DNA from 2 places in the Exiguobacterium sp. 9-2 genome. Region 2 is predicted to be linked to the other one. Evidence: a T-box and tRNA genes for the amino acid it is inferred to sense, from the RefSeq annotation. Region 2 holds a T-box; the other holds one or more tRNA genes.
What was found. The T-box of region 2 lies ahead of tyrS (tyrosine--tRNA ligase). A T-box ahead of a tRNA ligase gene usually reads a tRNA of that ligase, here a tRNA-Tyr.

Region 1 (15,858 bases), 940 kb from region 2:
CAGAAAAGAAGTGCATGTTTTCGTTCATTCCGTCGCTGTTACCGTCTGACGTAAGTGGGTGTCGATCGCTTCTGCGACACGTAATCCGGAGATGATAGCGCTCTCGACGCGCGTCCGTCCTGACGCATCATCGGCTTCAAGGAACGCATCACCAGCAAGCCAAAGTGGATGTGACGACAGTTTCAAATGCGGTGTCCGGTAAACTGCGCGTGCCTGAGCGTAACGCCAACGCTTGAGCTGGCGGGAGATAATCGTCACTGGTCCGAGTTGCTGTTGTAACAGACGCTCGACTTCCGCGAGTGTCTCTTCTTCTGGGCGCTCGTACCAGTCTTCACTGAAGCGAGCTGTCATATAGACGCTCAGGAGTGTCGTCTTCGAAATCTGTTTCTCGGCATTATTGACGAGTTTTAACATCCCATCGACGAGTTGTTCGTCTTGTAGGCCGACTTCCCCGATCGTCAGTCGCTCTTTGATTTCAAACAGACCCACGAATGTCGGCTCGAACGTCACTTGGCGTAACTGCTCATGATCGTCCTCTCCGAGCGCCAGATCAGAAGCCTGCAACAGTTCATATGCTTGCGGTACAGGCGCCGTCACAAGTAACGCATCATACGCACCTTGATGATCCGTCGCTTGTGTGACGAGTTCGTCCTCCATTGCCGTAATATGCGTGACCTGTTCATTCAACTGGACGGGAATCCCTCGACCAATCGCTTGTACGAGTTGATTCATGCCGTCCGTCGCGACATAGCGTGGAAAATCCGTTCCGAACCATTTACGAACCCACCCTTTCTCAAGCCAGTCGTCGACTTCGCGTCCTAACTCTTCCGTCCGAACCGTGAAGAAGACGGCACCATGATCCGCTGTTCCTTCATCAATCCGACGAGTCGCCATTCGCCCCCCGACGCTCTGGCTTTTTTCGATGATTTCAACAGCATGTCCTGCTGCCTGCAATTGACGTGCCGCAAAGATTCCGGCGAGTCCACCACCGATGATTCCGATTCGTTTCCCTGTCATCTCGCTTCCCCCTCATATTCCTCATTTCTCTAAGTATAGAGGTTTCTTCCAAGACATGGGTGAATCAATACCCGTCCGATATGCTTGTCATCTGTAATTCCTGCTCGATAAGCATGATGTTCTCCTCAAAGAACACCCGGTGCTCTTCTAGTCCACGTTTGATGCACCAGCCGACGGCCGTGAGTGCTTCCCACAAACGATAGTATGCTAGATACGTCTCAAACGGCACGTCTGGGTGTAATGTCGCGTATCCTTCTTGAAATGCCGTGACGTAAATGGAACCGAACGTATTGAGATTACGGACGATCTTCGTGAAGTCCATCTCGACGGCCCCGTAGCGGGTCGTCTCGAAATCGATCACCCCTGTGACTTGATCACCTACCGTCAGTAAATTTGCTAGGCGGAAGTCACAATGTGTGGCAACGGGACGTGAAGGCTCCGGTAACGACTGTTCTCGTCTGACTAACTCTGTTTGGATGTTCTCTAAAAAACTGGGATCGAGTTCGGTCGTGATGAACGGCATGAATCCATCGAGTTTTTCATTCCGGAAGCGTCGCCAGTCCTGAACCGGATAGGCATAAAATCCATCTTCCGTATACTCGCCGTAATCTTCTCCTGTACACGTATGCAGCATTGCGAGCGTTCGACCAATTTCGTACGCCAATTTTTTATTCATCGTGATCGGTGCCTGTCCCGCTAAGGCAGCAAGTACGAACGCCCCGGTCGTCTGCCCGGGAGTTGCTTCAGCTAAGATGTGCGGCACGGGTACAAATTCTTCTAGTGCATGAATCCAGCCACGTTCCCGGTACCACTTTTCAGCCGTATACGGGCGCTTCAAGAAGACGACCTGACCATCCGTTAGGACGAGACGATCGACTTCAGAACTATACGATTCGTCGACAGTCGCGCATACTGCGACGTCGAGTTGAAAATGTTCAATCCATTCGTCTCGCGTCATTCCGTCGTTCCCACTATTTTCTGTAGCGTTTCACCTGGTAGACCGTCAATCGGTCCAACATAGGTCGATTCAAAACCTAATCCGATCAAAATACGGCGCGACGCTTCATGTGCTGGATCAATCGTCGCCGTGACGACCTGTAGCTCTTCTTCTGTCGCTAACTGTAAGAGACGCTCTGCAATGGCTGTGCCGTATCCGCGTCCCCACTGGTCGGGTAGTAGCATGTAACCGAGCTCTGCTTCGAACGGTTGCGTTTGACTCCGGGTCATGTGCCCGATTCCAATCCATGTCTCTTCGGTATAAATCAGATACGATCCGAGTCGGTCGTGCTGCTGTTGTTCAAGGATTCGCTCAAAGCGTTGTTTCGTTTCCGTATCTGTTAATGCCTGTTCCGTGATGTAACGCATGACACGTTCATCTTGGACGAGCGTCGCGTAGCGATCGTAATCGGACGCTGTCATTTTTCGTAATTCAATCATCTTATTCTCCTCTTCATGTCCGGTAGTCATTGTGGATTGGGGTGAAGACATCTTCCGTTGACGGACGAACGATCGAAAAGTGTTCGACGTTATAATGACCGTGCAAGACTTGATTGTGGTGGGCAATCATTTGCTCCGGCGTCAATACATCAGAACCGTTCGTCGTATGTCCATCGGCAACGAGTGTGACATCAAAACCATGTACTGTCGCACTGCGTACCGCAGTATCGATGCAGTGTTCCGTCTTACAACCTAAGACGATTAGATGTTCAATCGATGCTTGGCGTAGATGATCGAGCAATGGGGTACCATGAAACGCATTCGTCGCTGCTTTATCAAACGTGACACTGGACGCTGGAACGGGAATCGAATCATGGACTGCAAAACCGGGTCCTGTTCCGCCAGCGACATCTAGATCCCGAATAAAGACGACTGGGATGTTCCGTTCGTCTGCTTCGAGTACGACCGCTTCGATGACGTGCGCAACTTGTTCCTTTAAGTATACCGGACGTTCTTCGATGTTTCCGTCAACGAGTTCCTGTTGAAAATCAATCACTAGGACCGCTTGTTTCATCGTCATGTTCCTCCTTGTAAAATCGACTGCTTGTTTCCTTCCCGCTCATCTGAATGATTTCCTGCTCCTGACGGGCGCGAAACTTTTTAGCTATTGGATTCGTTAAGAAGAAAGAAAGGATGTGTCTGGATGATTTGGTTTGGCGTCATCTTCTTATGTGTGCTTCTCGTCAATCTGACACTGGAGAAACTGATCATGAACCGGACGATGACAGGTCGCTGGTTCGTACGCAACTTACTCATTTGTCTCGGGATCACTCTATTACTTTTCGGAATCGAACGTTATATCCTATCCGGTCTGTAAAAAAAGCAGGTAGCGATTTTTCGCTACCTGCTTTTTCATTTAATAAACTTCGTAGTTTTGCCCCGTCTGTGCCCCTTCGACACTTTTTTCGAACGCCGTCGCGACACGTGACGCCGGAACGGCTTCAAAACCACGGAAGAAGGGTCCGTACTTCTCGAGCGACTCAATCAGTACGTTCGGACTGACACTGTTGATTCGAATGCCTCGTGGCATCTCGATCGCCGCTGCATGAACGAACGCTTTGACCCCACCGTTCGCCAGCGCAGCAGATGCGCCTTGGCGAATCGGATCGTCCATCATGATGCCAGTCGTCAGCGTAAAGCTTCCTCCGTCTCGTACTGACTGTAAACCAAGTAGGACCAGATTAACCTGACCTTTTAGTTTACTGTCGATTCCGATTTGATTAAGCTCCGTTGTTAAGTCCGTCAATGGACCAAAATGAGCGCCACCTGTGGCACTGATAACAGCATCAACAGAACCGACTGTTTCATACATCGCTCGGATACTTGCTTCTGACGTAATATCGACTTGCACATCCGCTCCGCTTCGTCCGGCACGAATGATGTCATGCCGCTCACTCAGCCGTTCGACGACTGCCTGTCCAATCGTTCCGCTTGCTCCTACTACTAAAATTCGCATGATCCCTTCCCCTTTCACGTATCGCTTACCTATCTAGCCTACTGCACAGCAGATGATGGTTTCAAGGAATCTACCGGATGCGTCTTCAAGAAGACGAGGATTTCTTCGAACAGACGCTGTTTGTCCCGATCGAGCGTCAGTAAATGTTTACTGTTCGGAAGAAGAACCTTTTTCTGATCTCGGCTCGACACCGTCGTTTCGATTCGCTCGAGACTGGCATGATAGACCGCATCATCTAAGGCGCCAAGGAATAGAGCGATGGGCTGTGTGATCTTCGGCAAGACGACTCCTGTGTCGAGAATGAACTGTTGCAGTGCCCGTAAATCTTTTTCCGATCGTGGAAAATGACGGTCGACAAAATCTGCGATCCACTCCGGCGAACGATCGTCAAATTGAAAATACCGTTCCGTATAGCGACGAACGCGGTGCTCAAGTCCGGCAATCGTCCGCTCAAGAATCGGCGTCGAGAGTAAGATGAGTCCGGCACATCCTGACTGTTCTGCCAGTCGAAGTGCCATCACTCCACCGAGTGATTGTCCAATCAAAAAGATGTCTTTGTGTCCTCGATCTTGTAAAAACGCAAGTCCGACTTGCGCGGACTGCCAGACGTCTTCGATCGTCGTCTCAAACAAGCGCTCCGGCGATTCCCCGTGCCCGGCGTAATTGGGCGCGTAACAGGTATACCCGGCTACATGTAAAAAGCGAGCGAGCCCCCGCATCTCATTCGCACTACCAGTAAAACTATGTAACAGCAAAACAGCAGGTCCGGGTCCTTCTAAGTACAGATCCTTTGATTTCGTGATCATGGGCGCACCTCCTTTTTATCTCTTCACACTTCCTCTACCGAAGTATTCTCCCGTAACGATTTTATAATCTGAAAGCCTGGGTAGTCCGCTTCAGATCGTCGTTCGCCACTTGACCGATAATAAGCATTCCAGTAACTGATCATCCGGTCTTCGATTCGCTTCATGTATGCCGGATCATCCTCGACGAATCGCCGCTTCACTTCCGGATCCCATTGCTCGATCACAGGTACGATGATGTCAACGATTTCACAGACGTATTCACTAGCAAGTTCAAGAATATAGACGAGTATCCATTCATCTTGTTGATTTGTTTTGAGTAACTGACGGAGATAACGTTCACGGATGTGACCATCATGGTGACGGGTGTAAAGGCAAAATAACATCGTTTTTTGAGTCGACGTCAGTTGTTTAATCCGCTCCGAGTCAACCTCTGGTACATATAAGCGAGTCGGAATCTGTATCTGTTCGTGCTCTGTATTTACTTTGATCGCCCCGGGTGATAAACGCGTCCAAGCAAACGGTAGACACGCTTGGACGATTCGGACGTCCTGTTCATATCGTTTAGGAAATGCGGCGATCCAGCGATTCATCTTGTTGTCCTCCTATATAAAAAACTCCAAACGGCAGACACTTTCGCGCCTATCGTTTGGAGTCGATTTATTTTCTTATTCAACCGTTACTGACTTCGCCAAGTTACGTGGCTTATCGACGTCACAGTCGCGACCGAGTGCCGCGTAGTATGAAATCAATTGAAGTGGCAAGACAGACAAGAGCGGTGACAAGAGTGGCTCGACTGCTGGGATGACGAAGGCATCCGTCGGCAATTCAAGACCTTCTGCTGCGATGACACACGCGTTTGCACCACGCGCGACGACTTCCTTGACGTTCCCACGGTTGTTGAGGTGAACGTGTGGTTGTGTCACGAGTGCGATGACCGGTGTGTTATCTTCGATCAAAGCGATCGGACCGTGCTTGAGCTCGCCACCCGCATATCCTTCTGCTTGAATATACGAGATCTCTTTGAGTTTCAATGCACCTTCCATCCCGACGTATGCATCTTGTCCGCGACCGATGAAGAACGCGTTACGTGATTCAGACAAGTACTCTGTCGCGATTTCTTGGAAACGATCTTTTTGAGACATGACCGATTCCATCGCACTTGAGATTTTACCGAGTTCCTTCATGAGATCGAAGTTGACAGCAACCCCTTTCGCTTGAGCGAGGTCAAACGCAAGAACAGCGAGGACAGCGATTTGAGCTGTATACGCTTTTGTTGAAGCAACGGCGATTTCTGGACCCGCGTGGAGCAATAATGTTGCGTTCGCCTCACGTGACAATGTTGATCCTGGAACGTTCGTGATCGTCAGTGCCGGGTGACCAAGTTTCTTCGCTTCAACGAGAACCGCACGGCTATCCGCTGTTTCACCTGATTGTGAAAGGAAGAGGAAGAGTGGTTTCTCTGTCAATAATGGCATGTTGTATCCGAACTCAGAAGAGATGTGCACTTCTGTCGGGATGCCTGCGATTTGTTCAATCAACTGTTTCCCAATCAAACCAGCATGATAGCTTGTTCCGCAACCGATGATGTAGACACGGTCACGACCGAGTACGAGATCACGGACCGATTGGTCGAGTGTGATGTCGCCTGCTTCATTTTGATATTGTTGAACGATGTTGCGGATGACAGCTGGTTGCTCATCCATCTCTTTGAGCATGTAGTGCGCATACGTTCCTTTTTCGATATCTGATGCATCGATTTCAGCCGTATATGCTTCACGCTCTCGAACGTTACCGTCGAGATCTTGAATCGTAACGCTATCACGCGTCAAGATGATCATCTCACCGTCATGCAGCTCAACGAATTGATCCGTTACTTGTAACATTGCCATTGCGTCTGATGCGACGACGTTGAACGTCCCGTCACCGAGACCAACGAGAAGTGGTGATTTGTTTTTCGCAATGTACAAAACGTCTGGATTTTCAGCATCGATCAATGCGAGGGCATACGAACCGTGCAAGACGCGGAGTGTTTGACGGAATGCTTCCGCGACATCACCTGTCTCGTTGAAGTTCTTTTCGATCATCTGAACGATGACTTCTGTATCCGTGTCGCTGAGGAGATCGACATTCAATTCTGCTTTCAACTGCTCATCGTTCTCGATGACACCGTTGTGCACGAGTGTGAAACGTGTTGACGCACTTTGGTGCGGGTGCGCGTTTGGTACGCTTGGGACACCGTGTGTCGCCCAGCGTGTGTGTCCGATTCCGACTGTGCCGTCTGCATCTGCAGGAACGACTTCGCGTAGCGCAGCAATCCGGCCTACTTCTTTGTGGACTTGGACGCCGTCGTTGACGAACGCAAGACCTGCCGAGTCATAGCCGCGGTACTCGAGCTTCTCGAGACCTTTTAATAAAATTTCTTTCGTGTTGACCTGTCCAATCATACCTACGATTCCGCACATGTTACATCTCTCCATTTACAAGTATTTCCCTGAAGAGGAAACGGCTCTTGTTGAGAGGATCCCGATCGGTCTGTTTGTCCGCCCAATCACTTGGACGATTTCAGAACGATTTACGGTATGGATCTGGTACCGGGAGGCATCCGCCGAATCATTCGATAAACCTCCACCTCGTCAGCTTTCGTCCTACGGAGAAAGCCCTGGCGCTTCTTGTTTCTGTCCGACCCCGTTTCTGTCCGACTTCACCATCATACGAACTTTAATCTGAAAAAGCAAGAAAGGTAACGTATTTGTAACTATTCCCGATATTTTTCTATTCAATACGCATAATCCCTATTTTTTGTAAAAATATCAATTTGTTTTTCTAAAATAATTGTAAAAAAGAAGCAGAGCAATCGCTCTGCTTCGGGCTGCTTAGTTTTCTTGTAACGCGTAGTTCTCACGAACGACGTTCGCGATCCGCTCGACGTATGCATCACACGCTTCTTGTGTCGGGGCTTCTGCCATGACACGAACGAGTGGTTCTGTTCCTGACGCACGAACGAGAATACGTCCGTTGCCTGCCATCTCTGCTTCGACTTCTGCAATGATCGCTTGTACGGCAGGACCGCTCATTGCACCATTTTTGTCTGAGACACGGATGTTAACGAGACGTTGTGGGAAGATCGGCATCTCAGCTGCGAGTTCCGATAACTTTTTCCCTGTCGCTTTCATGATTTGCAACAACTGGACGCCTGACAACATGCCGTCCCCTGTCGTTGAGTAATCCATGAAGATGATATGCCCCGACTGTTCACCACCGAGCGTGTAGTCGTTCTTACGCATTTCTTCGACGACATAACGGTCACCGACTGCTGTCTGAAGTGCCGTCATCCCGTTTTCTTCAACAGTTTTATGGAAGCCGAGGTTACTCATGACCGTCGCAACGATCGTGTTGTCTTTCAGACGACCAAGTTCATTCAAGTATTTTCCGCAAATGAACATGATTTTATCGCCATCGACGATATCACCGTTCTCATCGACTGCAATCAAGCGGTCGCCGTCTCCATCAAACGATAAACCAACATCTGCGCCTTTTTCCTTAACGAAGGCAGCGAGATGTTCTGGGTGTGTCGAACCGACACCATCATTGATGTTGAGTCCGTTCGGAGTTGTACCGATCGTCGATACTTCTGCTTCCAAGTCACCGAATAGGCGTGGTGCGAGGCTTGACGTCGCACCGTGTGCGCCGTCGATCGCGACATGGATGCCTGAGAAATCTTCATCCGATGTCTGGCGAAGCATATGAAGATATTTTTGTGCACCTTCGTAGTAATCGTGAACGAAACCGAGTTCTTTTCCGGCTGGACGTGGTAATGTATCTTCTGCTTCATCGAGCAATGCTTCGATTTCAAGCTCAGTTGCGTCATCGAGCTTGAAGCCATCTGAACCGAAGAACTTGATTCCGTTATCTTCAACTGGATTGTGCGATGCAGAAATCATGACTCCCGCTGTGGCATCCATCGTTTTTGTCAGATACGCGACACCCGGTGTCGAGATGACACCAAGACGCATGACTTCTGCACCGATTGATAAAAGACCAGCGATGAGTGCGTTCTCAAGCATTTGACCAGAAACACGTGTATCGCGTCCAATCAAGACTTTTGGTCGTGTGCTTTCGTGTTTCGTCAACACGTAACCACCTGTTCGACCGAGGCGATATGCTAGTTCCGGTGTCAATTCTACGTTTGCGACGCCGCGTACGCCGTCAGTTCCAAAATACTTACCCATGTGTTATTTCCTCATTTCACTAATTTGTTTTAATTGGTCGGAACGGATGTCCGCGGAACAGCTTTTAGCGTGACATCCATATTATCCGGACGCAGGACATCAAAGGCTTTTGACGTCTGATACGAAATCGGCAATCCGTGCGTTCCTTCTTTTAGTCCCGTCACATCGATGACCGCTTTGATATCCGTCGCATCGATCGATGCTAAATCAGATTCTTTCCCACGGACAACGACATCAATCGTTTGGTTGTAATCAATCGTATACTTCGATTCATCAAACCCATTTAACGTGACCGTCACACCGGGAATCGTTTTCTCTGCCCGATCCTCGACGGTTTCCGTCGTCGACTTCGCATTTTCCTTTTCGACAACGATATTGACGGTGACCTGTGTCGGATCCATCGCTGTCGCATTTTCCGGTTCAACAAGTTTGACGGTTTTTTCTGTCGTCTTCGTCAATCCTTTGAGCGAGACCGCTTCCGTATCAACGGAACCGATACGCTCTAACTCTTCTTTTGTTCCATATAGACGAGCTTCCGTCGTAACGGGAACGATCTTGACGACGGTATATCCTTTTTTGACGTCATCTTTTGTCTGCACATTGATCGGTACCGTCTTACTTTCCTTATAGATCGGTACTGTGATTTCTAGTTGTTCCGGTTGATAAGATGCATTGATCGTATTCCCGTTCGCATCGGTCGCTTTGGCATTGAACGTCTCTTTAAACGTCTCTGCCCGACCAGTTACATCGATCGGTACTTGGATCGCTGAAATCGCCTGTAACTTCTCTGCGCCTCCCGTAACTTCAACGGTTTGTTGATTCGGTTGCGCTTCCCCAGCGACATATCCTTCAGCGATTTTGTTTTTATTGAGTAAGGCGACTTGTACCGGTACTTCCTTTGTAATCTTCTTATCGAGGAAGACTTCAATCGTCTCCTGCTTTGGCGTCACCTCGACATCTTTTCCGAAGCCAGTTGCTGTGACACGGACACGATGATAGCCAGGGTCAAGTCCTTTTAAATCAATCGATAACCCAAAATCCTGAACAAGCCGAAGCATCGTCAAGCTACTCGATGGACCTTTAACGGTTACCTCCATCGTATTTGGAATATTATAGGCGACCCACTGCGATTCATCATACTGGACCGTGACCGGCACGTCAAATTTCGTCGAACCTTGACCTGCGATCGGCAACAGACTAGCGGCGTCACTCTTTCCTGTCGTATTCGAACCTGCCACCATCAAATACAACATGACGGCTAAGACGACCGCAACAATGCGTAAAAACCATCGTTCATTGAACCATTTTTCGAACATTATTTTTTCGCCCCCATCCAGTTCAAGAAGGAAGTATTCGTCTGTTCGACCTTAACGATCGTCTCAAGCAACTTCGTCCGTAAGGATTCTTCATCGAGTTCCCGGTACAGACGTCCATTGATGGCGAGTGAGACACCACCCGTTTCTTCCGAGACGACGAGCGTAACACTATCCGTTACTTCACTGACACCGATTGCAGCGCGGTGACGTGTTCCAAGCTCTTTTGAGATATGTGCACTTTCTGACAACGGTAAGTAACAAGCGGCAGCTGCTAACTTGCCTTGCTGGACGATGACAGCGCCATCATGTAATGGTGTATTCGGAATGAATAAGTTGATCAGCAACTGACTCGTGATTTGTGAACCAAGCGGAATGCCCGTCTCTACGTATTCACTCAGTCCTGTCTCACGTTCAATCGTCACGAGTGCTCCAATACGGCGTTTTGACATGTACTGGGCAGACGATACGAGCGCATCGACGATTCGAACTTGTTCATCTTCATCACTGATCGCACTACGTGAGAAGAATTTACTCGTTCGTCCTAAGTGTTCCAGTCCACGCCGGAGTTCGGGTTGGAAGATGATGATGATCCCCAGTAACCCATAGGTGATAATTTGATTGAGTAAGAATTGAAGTGTTTTGAGTCCAAAAAAGCCACTCAGGAACCAACTGATCAAAATGACCGAAATCCCTTTAATGAGCTGGACCGCTTTTGTTCCTTTGACGATGATCATGAGACGGTAAATAACGAACGTCACAACCGCGATATCAATCACATCATTAATATAATCGTACCAATGTACGTTTTCTCCCAGTTTCAACAATTGAAATTGAAGTGGTTGCCAGCTGAAGTAATTCACCAACCGTGCCCCCTAACTCATCTGATTTAAACAGTTTCCATTATAGCACAAAGGGACGAGTTCGACTCGTCCCATCTGATTATTGAAATAGACGTTTGATTCCGTACCAAACGCGTTCGAATAATTGATCAATTTCCTTGATTTCTCCGGTCACGCTACCGGCACTCGCCGTGTAAGCTTTCCCGTCAACGGTCATGACGTCGCCATTAACTTTCCCTTCGATTCGGACGTTCCCGCCTTCGACATAGAGATCTTGATCGACCGTGACGCCTTTTGGCACGACGACCTCACCATTTTGAGCGACGATGCCTGGTGCATTTGTATAAGATAAGTCATGTTCTTCCTGTGCCATATAACCACCAAGGCTACCGATCGACAAAAGTAAGAAAACAGCCGCCGCCGCGAGCAATGGGTATTGCTTCATCTTCCCTCCAAAACGGGACGGTTGCGGTTGGTGCAGTAAAGCAGCGCTCGGCGTATCCACCTGGTCGGGCAATTGTGCCAGCACGCGGGATGTAAAATCTGCCGATAATTTGGGCGCTGGAAGTTGACGCAGTCGAGCATCAAGGAGTCGATACTCTTCGAACTCGTCCATCGCGTCCGCTTCCCGTAACTCTGCTTCCAATCGCTCGAATTCCTCAGGTGGTTGGTTTTGATCTAAATAATCCTGAATCCGTTCATGTACATGCTCTCGTGACATGGTGAGTTCCTCCTTCTCATCGTTTGGCAAAATGCTTCTTCAGCGCTTCCCGTCCACGATGAATTCTAGTTTTGACAGTAGCGACAGGTAATTCGATCATTTCACTGATTTCCTTTAGTGAAAGATCCTCTATATATTTCAGGACGAGTGGGACGCGGTATTTTTCTGGTAAAGCTGCAATCGCATCCCCGACTTCACTTCGTTGCTCGTTATCGACCACTTGGTCCTCCGGCAAGGTGTCCTTGCTTTCGAGTTGTGAATACAATGTCAGTCCTTCAGTACCTGACATCTCAGCATCAAGAGAATAGTCAGGTTTCTTTTTCCGTAATCGGTCAATCGATACGTTCGTAACGATTCGGTATAACCAAGTCCGGAACTTCCATTGTGCATTATACGAATCGATCTTCGTAAATACACGGATGAAGGCTTCTTGTGTCGCATCCTCCGCTTCCATTCGATCGCGCAAGACCCGGAAAGCCACAAGAAAGGCACCTTCCTTATATAGATCAACAAGTGCCGCAAAAGCATCACGGTCTCCCTGTTTCACTCGCTCAATTAAGCGTAGTGTCGTTTCTTCCACTTTGAATACCCCCCGCTCTATGCGGTCAATCTCTTATACGAAGTCGACCGATAAATGTTTCATCTCCTTTTAAATTGTAACAAAAAAACTTGAACCCCGATGAAAAGAGTTCAAGTTCTATCCATTATTTTACTAAGCGATGTGTTTCCATTGCCAAAAGTAAATCTCCGATCAGTTCATTCGCAAGTTCCGCGGTTCCGTTTCCTTCTTCAAGCAAAGGATTCACTTCAACAAATTCAGCTGCAATGAAATCTTCTGCTACCGCACAATGCTGTAACACCGTCTTCGCATCGTCTAAGAAAATGCCATCAGCAACACGTGTTCCTGTACCGACGACAAGCGATGGATCAAGACCGTCCATATCGAAACTAAGATAGAATGCATCCGTTGTTTCCTTCAAATAGGCAATCGCTTCTTCCATGATCGCGTCCATCCCCCGAGTTCGGATCGCTTCCATATCGTAGACACGAATACCAAGACGATCAATCAGTTCTTGTTCGCCTGGATCAACGTCACGTAATCCGATGAAGACGAGATGTTCCGGTTGCAGCTTAACATCTGTTCCTCCTACTTCCGTTAAACGCTGATGTCCTTCCCCAAGGGCTACAGCGAGCGGCATACCGTGGATGTTGCCAGACGGTGATGTTTCCGGTGTATTCAAGTCACCGTGTGCATCGAACCAGATGACGCCAAGACGTGGTACAGTCTGACGTAACCCCGCAATCGTTCCGATCGCCATGCTGTGATCACCACCAACTAACAACGGAAAGCGTTGCTCTGATAACGCATCGCGAACAATCAGATGCAAGTCATTCGTCGTGTGGACGACGCCTTCAAGACGCTTTAGCTTCGGATCTTCTTCTCGGACCGCATCCTCGGATAAAACAGCCGCTTCCCCGTAGCGTACTGCTTCTTGTCCCCGTGCTTCAAGTGTCGCTAACAAACCGGCTTTTTCGACAGCAGCAGGTCCGTGTTCAGTGCCCGGCTTTCCTTGTCCATAACGGTACGGTACGCTGATATACGCGATATTCATTCGATATTCCCCCTATGTCATAGTCACTTCTACATGTATTGTAAGCGGTAACAAATAGGTGGTTCAACTCAACAAAAAAACGCATGAATATACAAAAAAACACCGTGAAGGGAATCACGGTGTTCTTGCGTACGTACTCTGGTTATGCTTGGCATTTCATATAAAAAAAACTTAAGACGAACGAAACTCGCTTAAGATCTTTAAATAAAATTGGTGGAGCCTAGCGGGATCGAACCGCTGACCTCCTGCGTGCAAGGCAGGCGCTCTCCCAGCTGAGCTAAGGCCCCGAAAGAAAAAGCGGAAGACGGGATTCGAACCCGCGACCCCGACCTTGGCAAGGTCGTATTCTACCACTGAACTACTTCCGCAAGAAATGAGCCATGCAGGATTCGAACCTGCGACCCTCTGATTAAAAGTCAGATGCTCTACCAACTGAGCTAATGGCTCGACATGGTGGGGGGGGGCGGATTCGAACCGCCGAACCCGAGGGAGCGGATTTACAGTCCGCCGCGTTTAGCCACTTCGCTACCCCCCCAGTTTGTCTAGGAAACTTATACGATTGAGAAAAAACAGTGCCGGCAACAGGAGTCGAACCCGCGACCTACTGATTACAAGTCAGTTGCTCTACCAGCTGAGCTACACCGGCACAAAAAGTATAATGGTGACCCGTACGGGATTCGAACCCGTGTTACCGCCGTGAAAGGGCGGTGTCTTAACCGCTTGACCAACGGGCCATTGGCTCCGCAAGTAGGATTTGAACCTACGACCTACCGGTTAACAGCCGGTTGCTCTACCACTGAGCTATTGCGGAATAAATGAATTGCCTGGCAACGTCCTATCCTCACAGGGGGAAGCCCCCAACTACTTTCGGCGTTCAAGTGCTTAACTTCCGTGTTCGGCATGGGAACGGGTGTGACCACTTGGCTATCGTCACCAGACGACGGGCTCGCGCCCTCAAAACTGAAGTCATCAACAAGCATCTGCTAGAACAAGGCCTCGACCGATTAGTATCACTCAGCTCCACATGTCGCCATGCTTCCACCCGTGACCTATCTACCTCATCGTCTCTGAGGGGTCTTTCTTGATTACTCAAAGGGAAATCTCATCTTGGAGGGGGCTTCATGCTTAGATGCTTTCAGCATTTATCCCGTCCGCACGTAGCTACCCAGCGATGCTCCTGGCGGAACAACTGGTACACCAGCGGTGCGTCCATCCCGGTCCTCTCGTACTAAGGACAGCTCTCCTCAAATTTCCTGCGCCCACGACGGATAGGGACCGAACTGTCTCACGACGTTCTGAACCCAGCTCGCGTACCGCTTTAATGGGCGAACAGCCCAACCCTTGGGACCTACTCCAGCCCCAGGATGCGATGAGCCGACATCGAGGTGCCAAACCTCCCCGTCGATGTGGACTCTTGGGGGAGATCAGCCTGTTATCCCCAGGGTAGCTTTTATCCGTTGAGCGATGGCCCTTCCATGCGGAACCACCGGATCACTAAGCCCGACTTTCGTCCCTGCTCGACTTGTAGGTCTCGCAGTCAAGCTCCCTTCTGCCTTTGCGCTCTACGAATGATTTCCAACCATTCTGAGGGAACCTTTGGGCGCCTCCGTTACTGTTTAGGAGGCGACCGCCCCAGTCAAACTACCCGCCTGACACGGTCCTCCAGCCGGATCACGGCTGCGAGTTAGAGACTCTATGCATGAAGGGCGGTATCCCAAGGGTGACTCCTCCGAAGCTGGCGCTCCGGGCTCGACGTCTCCCGCCTATCCTGTACATCATGCACAAAGCCTCAATATCAGGCTGTAGTAAAGCTCATGGGGTCTTTCCGTCCTGTCGCGGGTAACCTGCATCTTCACAGGTACTATGATTTCACCGGGTCTCTCGTTGAGACAGTGCCCAAATCGTTACGCCTTTCGTGCGGGTCGGAACTTACCCGACAAGGAATTTCGCTACCTTAGGACCGTTATAGTTACGGCCGCCGTTTACTGGGGCTTCGGTTCAAAGCTTCGCTTGCGCTAACCCATCCCCTTAACCTTCCAGCACCGGGCAGGCGTCAGCCCCTATACGTCATCTTGCGATTTAGCAGAGACCTGTGTTTTTGCTAAACAGTCGTTTGGGCCTATTCACTGCGGCTCTACATGTGTAGAGCGTCCCTTCTCCCGAAGTTACGGGACCATTTTGCCGAGTTCCTTAACGAGAGTTATCCCGCGCGTCTTAGAATTCTCATCTCGCCTACCTGTGTCGGTTTACGGTACTGGCGCCTTCCCCCTCACTAGAGGCTTTTCTTGGCAGTGTGAAATCGTGACCTACGTCCCTACGGGACTCCGCATCGTTCCTTGACTGTGATGCCTGACGGATTTGCCA
Region 2 (15,858 bases):
GTCGATGGACATTAAACCGGGATCGATGGGGAAACCAATTCCAGGAACCCAAGCTGCGATCATTGATGATCAAGGAAACGAGTTACCACCGTTCCGGATGGGTAACCTTGCCTTGAAAACACCGTGGCCATCGATGATGCGTCAAATTTGGAACAATCCACAAAAATATGAATCCTATTTCTTTAAAGGATGGTATGTGTCAGGCGATTCTGCCTATATGGACGATGAAGGCTATTTTTGGTTCCAGGGGCGTGTTGATGACGTCATCATGACGGCTGGAGAACGGGTCGGTCCGTTTGAAGTTGAAAGCCGTCTCGTTGAGCACCCAGCAGTCGCGGAAGCCGGAGTCATCGGGAAACCAGACCCGGTGCGAGGCGAAATCATTAAGGCATTCATTGCCTTACGTGATGGTTATGAGCCAACGGATGAATTAAAACAAGAAATCCAAGCATTCGTCAAGGAAGGTCTAGCTGCTCACGCGGCCCCAAGAGAAATTGATTTCCGAGATAAGTTGCCGAAGACACGAAGTGGTAAAATCATGCGCCGTGTTCTGAAAGCATGGGAGTTGAACTTGGAAACGGGCGATTTATCGACGATGGAGGATTGAACATGAAAAAAGGATGAATCACCGAAACAGGTGATTCATCCTTTTTGTTAGTTTTCAGAAGCAGCATCTTTTTTCTTTTCATCTTGTTTCTTTTGTTGCTCTTGCTGTTTCTTCGCATCTGCCTCTTTTTTCTTAGCGTCCGCTTCAGCTTTCTTTTTTGCATCGGCTTCGGCTTTTGCTTTTGCATCGGCTTTTGCTTTTGCGTCGGCTTTTGCTTTTGCATCAGCTTCAGCTTTTGCATCGGCAGCACGTTTTGCGTCATCTGCTGCTTTTTTCTTTGCCTCAGCATCTGCTTTTTCTTTAGCTTGATCTTGTTGTTTTTGTTGATCTTCTTTCTTCTGTGCGTCTGCCTCTTTTTTCTTTTCTTCTACTTCTTTCTGTTTCTTCGCTTCGGCTTTTTTCTTTGCTTCTTCGGCTTTTTTCTTTGCTTCTTCGGCTTTTTTCTTCTTATCTTCTTCTTTGAAGCGACCACTGTTTTGGAAGTCATTTGCTGTTACAGAAGATGGTTGCGTGAAGCGGGCGCCAGATTTGAAGTAACTGCTGTTCGCACCATACGATGCATTCGCCATCTGTGACCAGAGCGTCTGCGTACGTTGGTAGTACGTTGACGGACCGATGAGTGAGTTGTTCTGGTCGTGTCCTGTCCAGACGGCAAGGGTTACACCAGGAGTAGAACCAACAAGATAAGAGTCTTTGACATCGTTGGTCGTACCCGTCTTACCGGCCCAATCTCCCGGTACGTTCAATCTAGCTTTAGCGAACGTCGCTGTACCTTTCGTGAAGACACCACGCATCATATCAAGTGTCAGGTAAGCTGTTCGTGGTTCATAGATCCGTTTTTTCTTCGGTTTTGCTTTATAGATATCTTTTCCGTCTTTCGTGATTTTCGAGATGATGTACGGTTGGACGAATTCACCATAGTTGGCAAGTGTCGCGTAAGCACCTGCGAGTTCGACAGGTGTGATTTCCATCGTTCCGAGTGCCGCAGAAGGGGCATAACGGATCGCATCAGGTACTTCAACTCCCATATCGACGAGTTTTTGAATCGAATTCGACATGTTCATCTTCTCGTAAATCTTAACGGCCGGTACGTTCAATGATAGTTCTAATGCCGTACGAACCGTTACATTACCACGGTAACGTCCACCTTCGTTCTTGATCGGACGGTCGCCAGGTTGACGTGGTACAGTCTGGTAGTAGTACTCTTCATCATTAACGGTAGACCCTGGTGTGATCAAGCGATTTTCAATCCCGTTCGAGTAAACGAGGATTGGTTTTGCCGTTGACCCGATTTGACGTTTGGCTTGGAATGCCCGGTTGAAATCGTCAGCTTTTCCATCCATATACCGTCCGCCGACGAATCCGAGGATACGTCCCGTTTCATTTTGAACCATGACTGCTGCTGTTTCTTCTGGATCCTGTTTCGAAACGCTTTTTTTCGTTTTTGGATCGACGACTTGTTTGTATTGCATGCTTCCTGGAAAGTTCGCACTGTTCTTCGCAGGTTGTTGCATCGCTTCATGAATTTTTTTATCAAGTGTCAAGTGAACTTTGTAGCCGCCTTGGCGCAGTGCAACAAGTGCTTGATCTTGATAGTTGGCACGCACTTCTGCCAGTTCAGACGGTTTCACTTCATCTTCCTTCACACCATCTTGTTTCATCAGATACTTCGTCATGATTTTCGTCGCTTCACGTTCGGCTAAATCGTAGACATACGGATACGTATCACGAGAACGTTTTGATTGTTTCGCGAAATCTTTCGTAATATCATGCTTGATTGCTTTTTCGTACTGTTCCTTCGTGATGTTTTTCGCGACATACATCCGCTTCAATACTGTTTTCATCCGGTTGACGCTTGGCGTCAAGTCCTTTTTGACGACGCCACCTTGAAGGTAAGGGGTGTAGTAATAAGGGTTTTTAGGAATCCCAGCGAGAAAAGCTGCTTGTGGTAACGTCAGTTTTTTCGCGGATTTGTTGAAAACTCCTTGTGATGCAGCCTCGATCCCCGCGATATTACGACCGAGTGAATTGCGACCGAATGAGACGACATTCAAATACGCTTGTAAAATTTCATCTTTTGACATCGCGTTTTCAAGGCGCAATGCTAAAAGAATTTCTTTCGCTTTCCGTTCGAATGAGACTTCGTTCGTCAAGATTTGGTTTTTGATTAATTGTTGTGTTAGCGTACTTCCGCCTGTGCGCGACGCAGAATTCGTTAGTTCTTGTAGAACTGCTCGTAATGTCGCTTTTGGAACGACACCATCGTGTTGATAGAAGTCTACATCTTCCGTTGATAAAAGCGCATCGATCAAGTAAGGAGAAATCTTCTTGATATCGACAGGCTGACGTTCTTCATCTGTTGAGATGTTCGTCAGCTTTTCACCACTTCCCCAATAAATTTGGCTTGTGACGGCATAGCTGTTGACTTGTTGTTTCATCTCAGTCAATGGTGGTGCTTTTGTGTCCTTGACGAGCGAAGCGAAATAGCCGCCCGCTGCACCAACAGAAAAACTACCGACGAGTAAGACAGCTATGATGAGGAACAAAATGATGTTCCATGAAACATCATATGTGATATTTGACCAGTGCCGAACGGCTTTCGTCCGGGGATGATTCCAAAACTTGAACCAGTTCTCGCGCATAAATGATCTCCTTTGCATCTTAAACTTAGGTGTAAATTAATATTAAATCACAGATAGACGTATTATACCATAAATCTACTAATGAAATCGGACTTGACAGCGGATTCGCCTTCGACGTATCATGAAACCATCTTATTTTCGTATATTGCGTTAAACCATGATCGGAATATAGTAGTAAGTCACTCCCTGTGACAGAGACCTAGTGGTGCTGCGAACTAGGACACAGTGAACTTACGAATTACGCTTCCAGGAGTTTCTTGAGAAATCAAGCGGTCCGTCCCGTTATCGACGAACCAAGTGGTCCTTTTACACAAAAGGACAATTAGGGTGGTACCACGGAATATTCCGTCCCTTCGTTTTAGACGAAGGGACGGTTTTTTTGTTAATAGTGAACTTTAGGAGGAGAAACAATGACGTTATTAGAGGATTTAGAATTTCGCGGGTTAATTAACCAAATGACAGATGAAGAAGGGCTGAAAACATTACTCGAGAATCCGACGACGCTTTACACAGGCTTCGATCCAACAGCAGATTCACTTCACATCGGACACTTGTTGCCGATTTTAGTCTTAAAAAGATTCCAACAAGCGGGTCACCATGTCGTAGGTCTCGTTGGAGGGGCAACTGGGATGATTGGGGATCCGAGTGGTCGTGCAACGGAACGGTCATTGAACACATCGGATATCGTCGAAGAGTTCGCGAATCGGATTAAAGATCAACTGTCACGTTTCTTACCACTTGAAGGTGAAAATCCGGTCACGATCGCCAATAACTTAGACTGGACGAAAGATTTGACAATCATCGATTTCTTACGTGATATCGGAAAACACTTCCCGGTCAGCTACATGCTTGCGAAGGACTCTGTTGATTCACGTCTTCAAAACGGTATCTCATTCACTGAGTTCTCATACATGTTACTTCAATCGTTTGACTTCTTGAAACTTTACGAAGACAAAGGATGCCGTCTTCAAGTAGGAGGTAGTGATCAGTGGGGGAACATCACAGCAGGAATGGAGCTGATTCGTCGTGCTGGTCATGAAGAAAAAGCATTCGGATTGACAGTACCGCTCGTTACGAAAGCGGATGGTCAGAAATTCGGTAAGACAGCTGGCGGTGCGGTCTGGTTAGATGCTGATAAAACGTCACCGTACGAGTTCTACCAGTTCTGGTTCAATGTAGACGATCTCGACGTCATCAAGTTCTTGAAATACTTCACGTTCTTGACGCACGAAGAACTCGATGCACTTGCAGAAGAAGTCAAGGCAGCACCAGAGAAGCGCGTCGCACAACGTCGTCTTGCAGAAGAAATGACGGTTCTCGTCCACGGTGAAGAAGGTCTGACACAAGCACAACGTATTACGACGGCACTCTTTAGCGGAGATATTAAATCGTTGCAAGTCGAAGATATCGAAGATGCCTTCAAAGGCATGCCACGCTTTACACTCGGCGAATCAAACAACCTCGTCGACGTGCTCGTTGAGGCGAAGATTAGTCCGTCAAAACGTCAGGCACGTGAAGACGTCACGAACGGTGCGATCTACCTCAACGGAGAACGCGAGCAAGACTTAACGAAAGAAATCACTGAATCAGATGCAATCGGTCGCTTTACGATCGTACGTCGCGGAAAGAAAAAATACTTCGTCGTCGAGCATGCTTGATGATAAACGAAACGCTCCCTGCACATAGATGCAGAGAGCGTTTTTTAAGCTGTCCGGAATAAGCGAAGTGGCAACAAGCGAACGGCGATCGTCGTGGCAATGACGGCTTTGATCGTATCCCATAAGACGAAAGGATAGTTGATCGCAAAAGCATCTTTGAACGACAGATCGAGTACAGCCATCAGACCGAATGTTCCGAGCAAGTAGACTAAACCAAGTCCGAAGACGATCATCCCGATGAAGAGGGGGACGAAACGACGTGTTTTTTCAGCGATGAGACCGATGAAGAATCCGGCAATCGGAAAGGCGATCAAATACCCAACAGTTGGTCCGACGAATGGAGCAAGTCCACCTTTTCCGCCGAGAACAGGGAGACCAGCAGCTGCGAGCAATAAGAAGATCAAGACAGCAAGTCCACCGCGTTTTCCACCGAGAATGGCACTGACCGTCATGATTGCGAGCATCTGAAGTGTGATCGGAACGGCGCCGACCAGTTGGATCTGCGGCAAAGAGCTGACGGCTGCGATGATGGCAGCACCAAGGGCGATGAACGTTAAATCTCTTGTTTTCATGAATAAAGTCCTCTTTTCTATTTGTGTTAACTATGTATGTTTATAGGTTAACACAAATAAATAATTGGCGTCACTCTTTTTTTAAGACCAGGTATACATTTTCATGATATGTACAAAAAAAGCACCCACCGAAGTGAGTGCTGGAACAATCGATTAACGTGAGTAGTACTCGACGACGAGTTGTTCTTGGATTTGATCGTTCAATTCAGAACGCTCAGGAAGACGGACGAACGTTCCTTCGAGCTTCTCAGCATCGAAAGTAACGAAGTCTTTAGTTGCTGGAGCAACTTCGAGTGCTTCTTTGATAACGACAAAGTTCTTCGATTTTTCGCGAACTGAGATCGTTTGACCTGGTTTCACGCGGAACGACGGGATGTCGACGCGAGCGCCATCAACTTGGATGTGACCGTGGTTGACGAGCTGACGAGCAGCACGACGTGTACGAGCCATACCCATACGGTAAACGACGTTATCAAGACGTGTTTCAAGTAAGAACATGAAGTTCTCACCGTGAATACCAGGCATTTTGCCAGCATCGTTGAACATACGGTTGAATTGGCGTTCGTTTACTCCGTACATGTGACGAAGCGTTTGCTTCGCTTGAAGTTGAAGACCGTACTCAGACATTTTACGACGGCTGTTACCGTGTTGTCCTGGAGCGTACGGACGTTTTGCGATTTCTTTTCCTGTTTCAGTAAGTGAGATACCGAGACGACGTGAAAGTTTCCAAGCTGGACCTGTATAGCGAGCCATAATAAGACTCCTCCTTAGTGTTCGTTATTATTTGCATAAAAATAATAACGCCATCAAACCCACGTTACGCCCATTTCATGATGTGGCACCCTCGCTTGATAGCAAAGTTACACGATGCCCCTCCGGTTATTCACCGAGTCATGAAATGTGATACGTAAGCGATTTGACCGCTATCGTTATCATTTCTGCACTTTTACAAGTATACGGTGTGGACAATCGACTGTCAATCAGAATTACAGATGACGAAGTAGTGTCGTACAGAATGCTTCTAAACCAGCTTGGTCGACTTCATCGAAACGGTTGAATTCTGGGCTGTCGATATCGAGGACGCCGATCGTTTGTCCGTCTTTGACGAGTGGAATGACGATTTCAGAATTCGATGCCGCGTCACATGCGATATGACCTGGGAATTGATGAACGTCTTCGATCCGTTGTGTCGTTTGTTCTGCTGCGGACGTTCCGCAAACACCACGACCGAATGGAATACGGACGCATGCTGGAAGTCCTTGGAATGGTCCGAGGACGAGTTGGTTTTGCTCGGTATCCGTCAAATAGAAGCCGACCCAGTTGATACGGTCGAGGAATTGGTTGAGTAACGCGCTCGCATTCGATAAGTTCGCGACTTGATTGTCTTCTCCCATTAATAACGCATCGAGTTGTTTTGACAGCATGTCATATTGTTTCGTCCGGTCACCTTCATATGTCTTTGTTTCGAACATAATAAAATTCCTCCCGTGAAAAGCGTATTTTTTTTAGTTTAACGAGTTTTCGTGTAGCTGACAAACAATTGATTTTTGGACAAAGGATTCAAAACAGCGGAAGAAATCAGGAAAAGCCTCTGTAAATCTATGCAAAACGGTTGCGCTATACTATTATAAGGATAAGATTATTGCGATTTAGAGAAAATCTAAAGTCGTACGACAGAGTGGAGGTCGTGACAAATGTGGGCATGGGTGATCGGAGTCATCGTCATCGTATTACTCGTCATGCTATTCAGCATGATCAGTCGAAAAAAATACTACACGAAAATCGATGAACTTGATATGCGCAAACAAGGCATCGTCAGTGCATCGATTCCAAAGGAGTTGCAGGACTTAAAGCAACTACCGATGGCGGGTGAGACGGAGACGAAGTTCAGCTCCTGGCATCAAGCGTGGGAAGAGTTGTTAACGGTCCACGTCGCCCAAATCGATGAAACCCTTTACCGAGCGGAAGAAGCGCTCGATAAATACCGGTTCATCGCCGTCAAGAATGACCTTGAAGTAACGGAACAATTGATTGCGGAACTCGAAGGATTGATCGATGAGATGCTCGTCGAGATGTCGACGTTCAAAACGAATCAATCGGTTTTAGCAGAGTTGAAAGCGCAAGGGGAAGCTGATTCTGGGCAAGTTCGGAAATCGTTATTGATCCAAGCGAACTCATTCGGTCCGGCGCTCGCGCGTCTGGAGGAACGAAGTGAACAAATCAACGCGCACTGGAATGAGATGTGTCAATACGAAGCTTCGGGTGAAGTGACGAAGGCGTACGAAACAAGCTTGTTGCTTGAGCAAGAAGTAGCGACGACGCGTCAGCTTGTTGAACTCGTGCCGAAACAATGGAAGATTCTCGCACATGAATTGCGTCAACGGATTGATCAGCTCGGAGCGGGTTATAAGGAAATGTCGTTAGATGGGTATCCGCTTGAACCACTCGGTCTTCAATCTGAGATCAAACGGTTCGAGGAACAACGTCTGAGCCTTTCTGAAAAAATCGAGATGCTTGAAGTCGATGGTTTAGAAGAAGCGATTCAACAGTTATCAGCCGACGTTGATCAAATGTACGATACGTTCCGTCGTGAAGTTGATGCACGTCATCAAGTGAAAAAAGAAAATCAATCCTTGAAACAAAAAGCATTACGGATGCGCGAACGGATTCATCAATTGGCGCAAGAGTTCAGTATCTTACGTGAAAAGTATGAAATCTCAGCAGATCTTGGAATTCACTACGAAACGATCCAGCGTGACGAAGAGCTACTATTTGAAGCGGCAAAAGATCTCGATGAGTCGATTGCTGGGAAAATCATTCCGTTCAGTATGCTCGAAGATCAAATGCGCGATGCGATTCGCTTAGAGGAACAGTTGATGATTCAGTACGAACGCTTTACGGTCGAACTTCAAGCGCTTCGAAAAGAAGAGACAGAAGTGCGCGAACGGATCGTCGAATGGCGTCATCAGCTCTCGCAAACACGTCTTCGTCTGAAACGACTTGGATTACCGAACTTACCAACGGAAGTTGAAGAAGCACTACGTAATGCGAATCGTTCGCTACAGACGCTTGAGACACGGCTCGAAGAGTTACCGTTTAATGTCCGATCGATCGTTGCACAAAGCCAAGACGTCCAAGAAACGTTTAAACATGTGCAAGAACGGTTAGATACATTAGTGTTCGAAGTCACGTACGCCGAACGGCTCGTCCAGTATGCGAACCGATACCGTCGCCACGACAATGAGATACATATGTCGCTGACGATCGCGGAAACGAAGTTCTTAGCGGGAGACTATGAACGTACGATCGTCTTAGCGGAACGTGTCCTAAATGAATACGATCCGGACGCGATCGAACGCATTAAACGATCGTGTGCACCAGAGGAAACGTTGCACGTTTAAATCAGGATCGACAATTCAGGGTGACCGTCATGGTCACCCTATTTTTGTAAAAAGAGGAGTGAGTAGAATGGGAACACTATACGTAAACGGATTGATTCGAACGATGGCACATGAAGAGGACGTCCATTCAGCGATGTTCGTCGAGAAGACGCGGATCATCGCAATGGGGGAGGAAGGAAAACTACGTCGACGTTTCGGTAGACGTATTGATCAGATTCAAGACTTGAACGGAAAAGCTGTTTATCCAGCCTTCACAGACGCACATATTCATCTGATTGGCTACGGGGAAGCGATCAACCGTGTCGATGCCTCGCGTTATACGACGCTTGAAGCATTAGGACAAGCTTTCCTCAAGGCAGAACCAATCAATGGGATTCACGTAGCGGAAGGATATGACGAAACGAAACTTGACCGTGCGCCGACAAAAGCATGGCTGAATCAGTTGTTCCCGGACGCTCCCGCCTTATTAAAACGGACAGACCGGCATACCGCACTTGTCAACGATGTTTTATTCCAACAGCTCGGCTATAAAGCATCGACTGTCATCGATGGTGGAAAGATCGGCTTATCGGATAACGGCGAAGCTGACGGATTTTTGTACGATGCGGCGCTTGAACCTTTGTATGCGTTACAAGCTGGAAACTTAGAGCGAAACAAATCGTCACTCCGATCAGCAATCAAGAGTTTGTATCAATACGGCATCATTGCGGCACACACAGAAGATTTATCGTATCACGGAGATGTCGCGGAAATCCTCCAAGCATATAAAGAAGTGACAGAAGAGACAGGCTTCCATACACATCTACTCGTTCATCATCTTGTTATCGATGAGTTCGTGCAACAGCAACCAATTTTGCCATCAACGATGTCAATTGGTGCGATGAAACTATTCGTCGACGGCGCACTCGGAGGACGGACAGCTCTTCTCGGTCGTGGTTATTCTGATGATCCGACGACACGTGGTATCGAAGTGCATACACCAGAACAACTCGAACAACTCGTCAAGCGTGCACGTAGTTACGGGTTTACAGTTGCGGCACATGTCATCGGTGATTTAGCGATTGAACGATTCGTACAGGTGCTCGAGAAATATCCAGCACCAAAAGGCAAGCGGGATCGGATCATTCATGCGACGGTCGTTCGACCAGAAACGCTTGCACGAATTCGGAAGTTACCGGTCTTGATTGACGTTCAACCGGTCTTTTTACTGGATGACGCAGACTTTATCGTCGATCGACTCGGATTGAACCGCTTAGACTGGAGTTATCGTTTACGTTCGTTAGCTGAGACCGGCGCATTATTATGCGGTGGGGCAGATGCGCCGATCTCTGACCCCGATGTCCGGCGTTCCCTGTATGCAGCGACGGAAGGAACAGCGGGACGTGTCAATAAGGCGAATGAGACGTTATCGATGTACGAAGCCTTGTTACTCTTTACGAAAAATCCACATCTCGCGACCGAGACACATGGACGCAAAGGATTACTCCTACCAGGATACGATGCCGATTTCGTCATCTTTGAAGAAGACTTCTATCGCTTGCGTGGTGAAGCCATCTTGAATAACCGTTTAGTGGAGACTGTCCAAGCTGGTAAAATCGTCTATCAGGCAGAAGCAACCTTAGTTTGATGTTGCTTCTGTATAGTGCGAAATAGCTTCTGAATAAAAAGAAGATAGTCCAGGTGCATACGCATCGTAATAAGCGCGAAACCGTTCGTCGGACACGTACATCTGACCGAGTGACTCAAAAATAGATAACTCACATGGGTAATAGTACGTATCGATGAAGTCATGTTGTTCCTTGACGACCTGTTGAACGTCCGGGTCAGATGCCGCACGTCCGTCGCGGTAAAGGATCGTCAAGCGTTGATCGAGTTGTTTGTGCATGGCGCTAAGTCTTTCTTTCTCATTTGGGGTACGTTGTTTTTGTCTTTTTGCACTGATTCGATAGGCGTCGGTGTCACCGTAGTGTTGTTGGACTTCATCTGCATGTTGTTTTTCGTGCATGACGATCTCTTCGTGACGTAAACCGCGGAATAATTGTTCATCTTTCATGGGGAGTCCTCCTATTAAAGTGAGTAATGTTTGTTCAGCGAGTTGAGCGAGCATCTGATAATGCGAAGCTTTTTCTTGAAGTAGTACAATTTGTTTTTTCAATATCGTGTGATGACTGGAGTCAGATTGTGTAAGTAATCTTTGGATTTCTGACAGCGGAAAATCAAGAGAGCGATAGAGAAGGATTTGTTGTAAACGTAAAAGATCCTCACTGCTATAATATCGGTGACCGGCATCGTTGCGCTTTGGCACAAGGAGACCGAACGTCTCATAATGATAAAGCGTTCGTTTTGTGACGCCGGTAAGTTTGGCGATTTCCTGAGTGGAATACATCATCTGTGTACCTCCTTTGATTGGAGTATAAGGGGTGACGTAACGGAAGACGCAATAAAAAAATCTGCCCCGAGGAGGCAGATTTTTTTATTGTCATAAGAATGAGCGTTGAATCTTATGCCAAAATGTATTGTTCGTCAATTTGACGGTTTTAAGTTCTTTTTCAGAGAGCTGGATATCGACTGAATCCGTTCGTGTCAGGCTGAGTGCTTCGTTATCCATCCCGATGATCGGATAATCGTTTCCGTCCTCAATGATGCGTAACGAGAGTTTCCGTCCGCGGTTCAATAGGAAAGCAGAACCGAGTGTCCGGTACCGGTTATTGTTAACGGAAGCGATCTCGCTGACTTGAAGACAGTGGATCAATGGATCGACGATCGCACCAGAAAGTGACTTGTTATAAGCCGTAGATCCCGTCGGTGTTGAGATGACCATTCCATCCCCGCGGAATGTCTCAAACAGGAAGTCATCGATATAGACTTCGATTGCGAGTGATTTGATGATGCTCGACTTTACGGAACATTCGTTCAGACAGAGCATCGGTGGTCCACCGTTGATGGATGCTTCAAGTAGTGGATAACGACGTACTTCGATTTCGCCATCCGAGACACGATTGCCCGTCTCTTTAAAGATTGCTTCGACCGCAGAAAGATCATTGATATCAAAGTCACAGTAGAACGAGTTTGGTCCTTCAGCGAATCCGACATAGATCGCATCATCACGGAAACCTGTGAAGCGTGCCGCTTGCAAGAAAGCCCCATCTCCACCAATCGAGACGATGATGTTTGCTTGTCGATGATCTTGGACGACATTCAGTCCGTATCGTGTACCGACATCAATCAACTTTCGCACCTGCGTCTCGTGTCTTTGTGTATTTCGGTAGTACAGGTAGACATTATTTCGAGCCATGGTCAATTCCCCCTTGAAAGCGTTTCATGAACTCTTTTATTATACCTGTTTTTTAGAAAGACGGGTACTGAAGTCCATCAATTATGGCAGAATACTTGCCATCTTCGCAGATCATTCCTATAGTTAAATAGAAAATACAGTATATCCAATCAGGGGAAAAGGGGAATTCATATGGCAACGTTTAAAGGAAATCCAATCACACTTCAAGGTACAGCGGTTCAAGTCGGACAAACAGCACCGGACTTTCAAGTGTTAGCTAACGACTTATCGCCCGTAACACGTGATACATACCAAGGTGTTCGAATCATCAGTGTCGTCCCATCAATCGATACAGGGGTATGCGATGCGCAGACTCGTAAATTTAACGAAGAAGCAGCTAAAATCGAAGGTGTGACGGTCATGACGATCTCAAACGACCTTCCGTTCGCGCAACGTCGTTGGTGTGCGTCAAGTGGTCTTGATCAAGTCGTGACATTGTCTGATCACCGTGATCTTTCATTCGGTACACAGTACGGCGTGGCAATCGAAGAATTACGTCTGCTTGCTCGCTCTGTCTTCGTCTTAGATTCGAACAACGAAATCACGTATGTCGAATACCTCGAAGAATCAACGGATGAGGTAAATTTCGAAGCAGCACTCGCTGCAGCACGTGAAGCGAAGTAAGAATGGTTTACAAACGACGCTGAAGCGTTACAATGGAACTAATGATAGAAACGGCTCCCGCTCTACGGGGGGCCGTTTCGTTTTGGAGAGGATGACGTACATGGAGCCGTTAGAAAAGTTATATAAGGAATTAACACGTCAAACAAAACAAATCGAACGTGATCTTGATATGCCTTACCTAGAAGCGTTGACGACTGTGATTGACCGGTTGAACGATCGCCATACTGAAAATGTAGACAAAGAGGTCATTCGAAAGGCAGTATCGCTTGCTATTTTAGAAGGGATGAAACAAGCGCAACCGAACCATTTGCCGACGCCAGACAGCGTCGCTTTGTTTGCTGGTTATCTAATCGGGAAATTGGTAGGTAAGGAGGACATCCGACTACTTGAATTAGGAAGTGGAACAGGTGGTATGTTACACGCTGTCTTGAGTCAGCTTTCGACGGGCACATCTGCTGAAGCAGTTGAGGTAGATGAGACGTTAATTCGTTTATCGGCAGCGGTAACGGAATTACTCGACTATCCTGTTACGTATACGCATCAAGATGCGTTACGACCTTTGTTGCTAGATCCAGTTGATCTTGCGATGGCTGATCTCCCAGTCGGTTATTATCCGGATGAAGAGGCTGCTGCTTCTTACATCTTGAAACGAGATGAGGGTATGAGCTATAGTCATTTCTTATTGATCGAACAAGCGATGCAATACGTCAAACCAGGTGGGTTCGGTGTTTTTGTCATTCCGAACGGTTTGTTCCAGCATGATACGGAAGGCAAGTTGAAACAGTACTTTGAATCAAAAGCGCACGTCATCGGCATTTTACAATTGCCGTTAACCATGTTCAAACAAGAACAGGCAGCAAAAAGTTATTTGATCGTCCGTAATCATTTAGCCGGTATGAAGATGCCAAAACAAGCGTTACTTGCTGAACTACCATCTTTCACAGATGCCCGTGCGTTTGGTGGTATGGTGAAACAGATTGATGAATGGATTAACACAGAATTAAAATGAATTACGCAAAGTGATTGAAATCTGTCGTTAATTTGACTATTCTAGTTGTAGAACAGAAATAGAAGAAAACCTAAACAGATGTGAATGTTCATTGGATTCAAATGGAAAAGGGGAAAAATCATGGCAAAAATTATGGCGGTAAACGCAGGTAGTTCGTCTTTGAAGTTCCAATTGCTCGAAATGCCGAACGAAACGATGATTGCAGTCGGACTCGTTGAACGTGTCGGTAAAGACGATGCAATCTTTACGATTAAATATGGTGAAGGACAAAAGTATACAGATGTCCTCCCGCTTGCAACACATAAAGAAGCAGTCGAGTTATCACTCGAAAAATTAATGGAGTTCGGAATTATCTCGTCTTACGATGAGATTAAAGGTGTCGGACATCGTGTTCTTCATGGTAAAGAAAAATATGCAGACTCTGTATTGATCACGGATGAAGTCATGCAAGATATCGAGTCGTATACAGAACTCGGACCACTTCACATTCCACCAAACTTGATCGGAATCCGGGCATTCCAAGCATTGCTTCCGGAAGTGCCGCAAGTGGCGGTCTTCGATACGGCGTTCCATCAAACGATGCCAGAAGAAAACTTCCTTTACAGCTTACCGTATGATTACTACACAGAATACGGTATCCGTAAATATGGTTTCCACGGTACGAGCCACAAATATGTTACGGAACGTGCATCTGAATTACTTGGTCGTCCATTAAAAGACCTTCGTTTGATCTCATGTCACTTAGGTAGCGGAGCATCGATCGCAGCAGTTTCGGGTGGCGAATCAATCGATACGACGATGGGCTTCACACCGCTTGAAGGAATCACGATGGGAACACGTTCTGGTTCACTTGACCCAGCTTTGATTCCATTCTTAATGGAGAAAACAGGGAAAACAGCGGAAGAAGTCTTGAACGTCATGAACAAAGAGTCTGGAATCTACGGACTCTCAGGTCTTTCAAGTGACTTGCGTGACGTCCAAACGGCTGCGAAGGAAGGAAACCACCGTTCAGAGATGGCACTCCGTATCTTCGCGAACCGTATCCACGGATACATCGGGCAATATGCTGCTGAGATGAATGGTGTTGATGCCATTATCTTCACAGCTGGTGTTGGGGAAAACTCAGATTCAATCCGTGAGCGTGTCCTACGTGGTCTCGAATTCATGGGCGTTTACTGGGATCCATCACTCAACAATGGAGCTCATGGAGAAGAACTCTTCATTAACTACCCACACTCACCAGTCAAAGTCATTATCATTCCAACGAATGAAGAATTGATGATCGCACGCGATACAGTTCGTGTTGGTGGATTGGTTGCTCAAAACGCATAATTTTTAAAAAGGACTGAATCGTTAATACGACGATTTAGTCCTTTTTTTGATGAAATCCCAGAAAAGTGATACGCGAACGTATGATCTATTGTTACGACGTTTGTCATACAACGAAAAAAGAAGCGTCATCATCGTAAAAATAAACCTAAAAAAGGGTCATTTCTTAAAAAAATGAGTCTTTTGTAACATAACGGTAATAGTACAGACATATTTTTGTGGTCTATATGTAACGGCACTACTTGCTTTTGTCATGTATATTAATCTCAGTTAACAAACACGAAACAATGATGGAGGAGAAAATACATGATGAAACGAATGCTCGCAAGTGTTTTAACGGTCGTGTTAGCACTCAGTTCGTTCGCAGGTCTTCAAGCAGAGGCTGCAACTAAGAAAAGCGTTAAGTCAACAGTCGATAGCCTAGTCATTCGTCAAAAAGCTACTACTTCTTCGAAGAAACTCGGTCTTCTATATAAGAACCAAACGTTATCGTACAAAGCAAAAACAGGGAACTGGTACAAAGTAAGCTACAAAGGTAAGACGGCTTATCTTAGCGCGAGCTACTCGAAGGTCGTGACGTCAAGCGGATCAAAAAAACAATCTACGGGCGGTTGGAAAACAGTCACGAACGTGAGTGCGACAGCCTATACACCGTATGATCCAGGCAGTGGTAACCTGACAG

Region 1: it encodes a tRNA-Tyr, which carries the amino acid that the T-box ahead of tyrS (tyrosine--tRNA ligase) is inferred to sense. The anticodon was not compared.

The regions. Positions count from the first base shown of each region.
Region 1 covers NZ_CP142850.1:150,013-165,870, reverse strand. Annotated here, with positions in the region: gene VJ374_RS01000 (NAD(P)/FAD-dependent oxidoreductase) at 25-1,017, opposite strand; gene VJ374_RS00995 (phosphotransferase family protein) at 1,082-1,975, opposite strand; gene VJ374_RS00990 (GNAT family N-acetyltransferase) at 1,972-2,454, opposite strand; gene VJ374_RS00985 (isochorismatase family protein) at 2,468-3,028, opposite strand; gene VJ374_RS00980 (hypothetical protein) at 3,158-3,331, shown strand; gene VJ374_RS00975 (short chain dehydrogenase) at 3,371-3,970, opposite strand; gene VJ374_RS00970 (alpha/beta hydrolase) at 4,009-4,776, opposite strand; gene VJ374_RS00965 (hypothetical protein) at 4,800-5,366, opposite strand; gene glmS (glutamine--fructose-6-phosphate transaminase (isomerizing)) at 5,442-7,238, opposite strand; gene glmM (phosphoglucosamine mutase) at 7,650-9,005, opposite strand; gene VJ374_RS00950 (CdaR family protein) at 9,035-10,321, opposite strand; gene cdaA (diadenylate cyclase CdaA) at 10,321-11,181, opposite strand; gene VJ374_RS00940 (anti-sigma factor) at 11,261-11,881, opposite strand; gene sigW (RNA polymerase sigma factor SigW) at 11,898-12,461, opposite strand; gene rocF (arginase) at 12,586-13,494, opposite strand; tRNA gene VJ374_RS00925 (tRNA-Ala) at 13,706-13,781, opposite strand; tRNA gene VJ374_RS00920 (tRNA-Gly) at 13,791-13,862, opposite strand; tRNA gene VJ374_RS00915 (tRNA-Lys) at 13,869-13,941, opposite strand; tRNA gene VJ374_RS00910 (tRNA-Tyr) at 13,946-14,029, opposite strand; tRNA gene VJ374_RS00905 (tRNA-Thr) at 14,068-14,140, opposite strand; tRNA gene VJ374_RS00900 (tRNA-Glu) at 14,154-14,228, opposite strand; tRNA gene VJ374_RS00895 (tRNA-Asn) at 14,231-14,305, opposite strand; rRNA gene rrf (5S ribosomal RNA) at 14,317-14,432, opposite strand; rRNA gene VJ374_RS00885 (23S ribosomal RNA) at 14,479-15,858, opposite strand, start outside.
Region 2 covers NZ_CP142850.1:2,278,059-2,293,916, reverse strand. Annotated here, with positions in the region: gene acsA (acetate--CoA ligase) at 1-607, shown strand, start outside; gene VJ374_RS12055 (transglycosylase domain-containing protein) at 655-3,249, opposite strand; T-box leader at 3,398-3,605, shown strand; gene tyrS (tyrosine--tRNA ligase) at 3,660-4,907, shown strand; gene VJ374_RS12045 (biotin transporter BioY) at 4,952-5,479, opposite strand; gene rpsD (30S ribosomal protein S4) at 5,633-6,232, opposite strand; gene VJ374_RS12035 (GAF domain-containing protein) at 6,466-6,951, opposite strand; gene ezrA (septation ring formation regulator EzrA) at 7,174-8,880, shown strand; gene VJ374_RS12025 (amidohydrolase) at 8,948-10,507, shown strand; gene VJ374_RS12020 (MerR family transcriptional regulator) at 10,499-11,269, opposite strand; gene VJ374_RS12015 (NAD kinase) at 11,360-12,175, opposite strand; gene tpx (thiol peroxidase) at 12,341-12,838, shown strand; gene VJ374_RS12005 (class I SAM-dependent methyltransferase) at 12,939-13,847, shown strand; gene VJ374_RS12000 (acetate kinase) at 13,968-15,179, shown strand; gene VJ374_RS11995 (3D domain-containing protein) at 15,483-15,858, shown strand, end outside.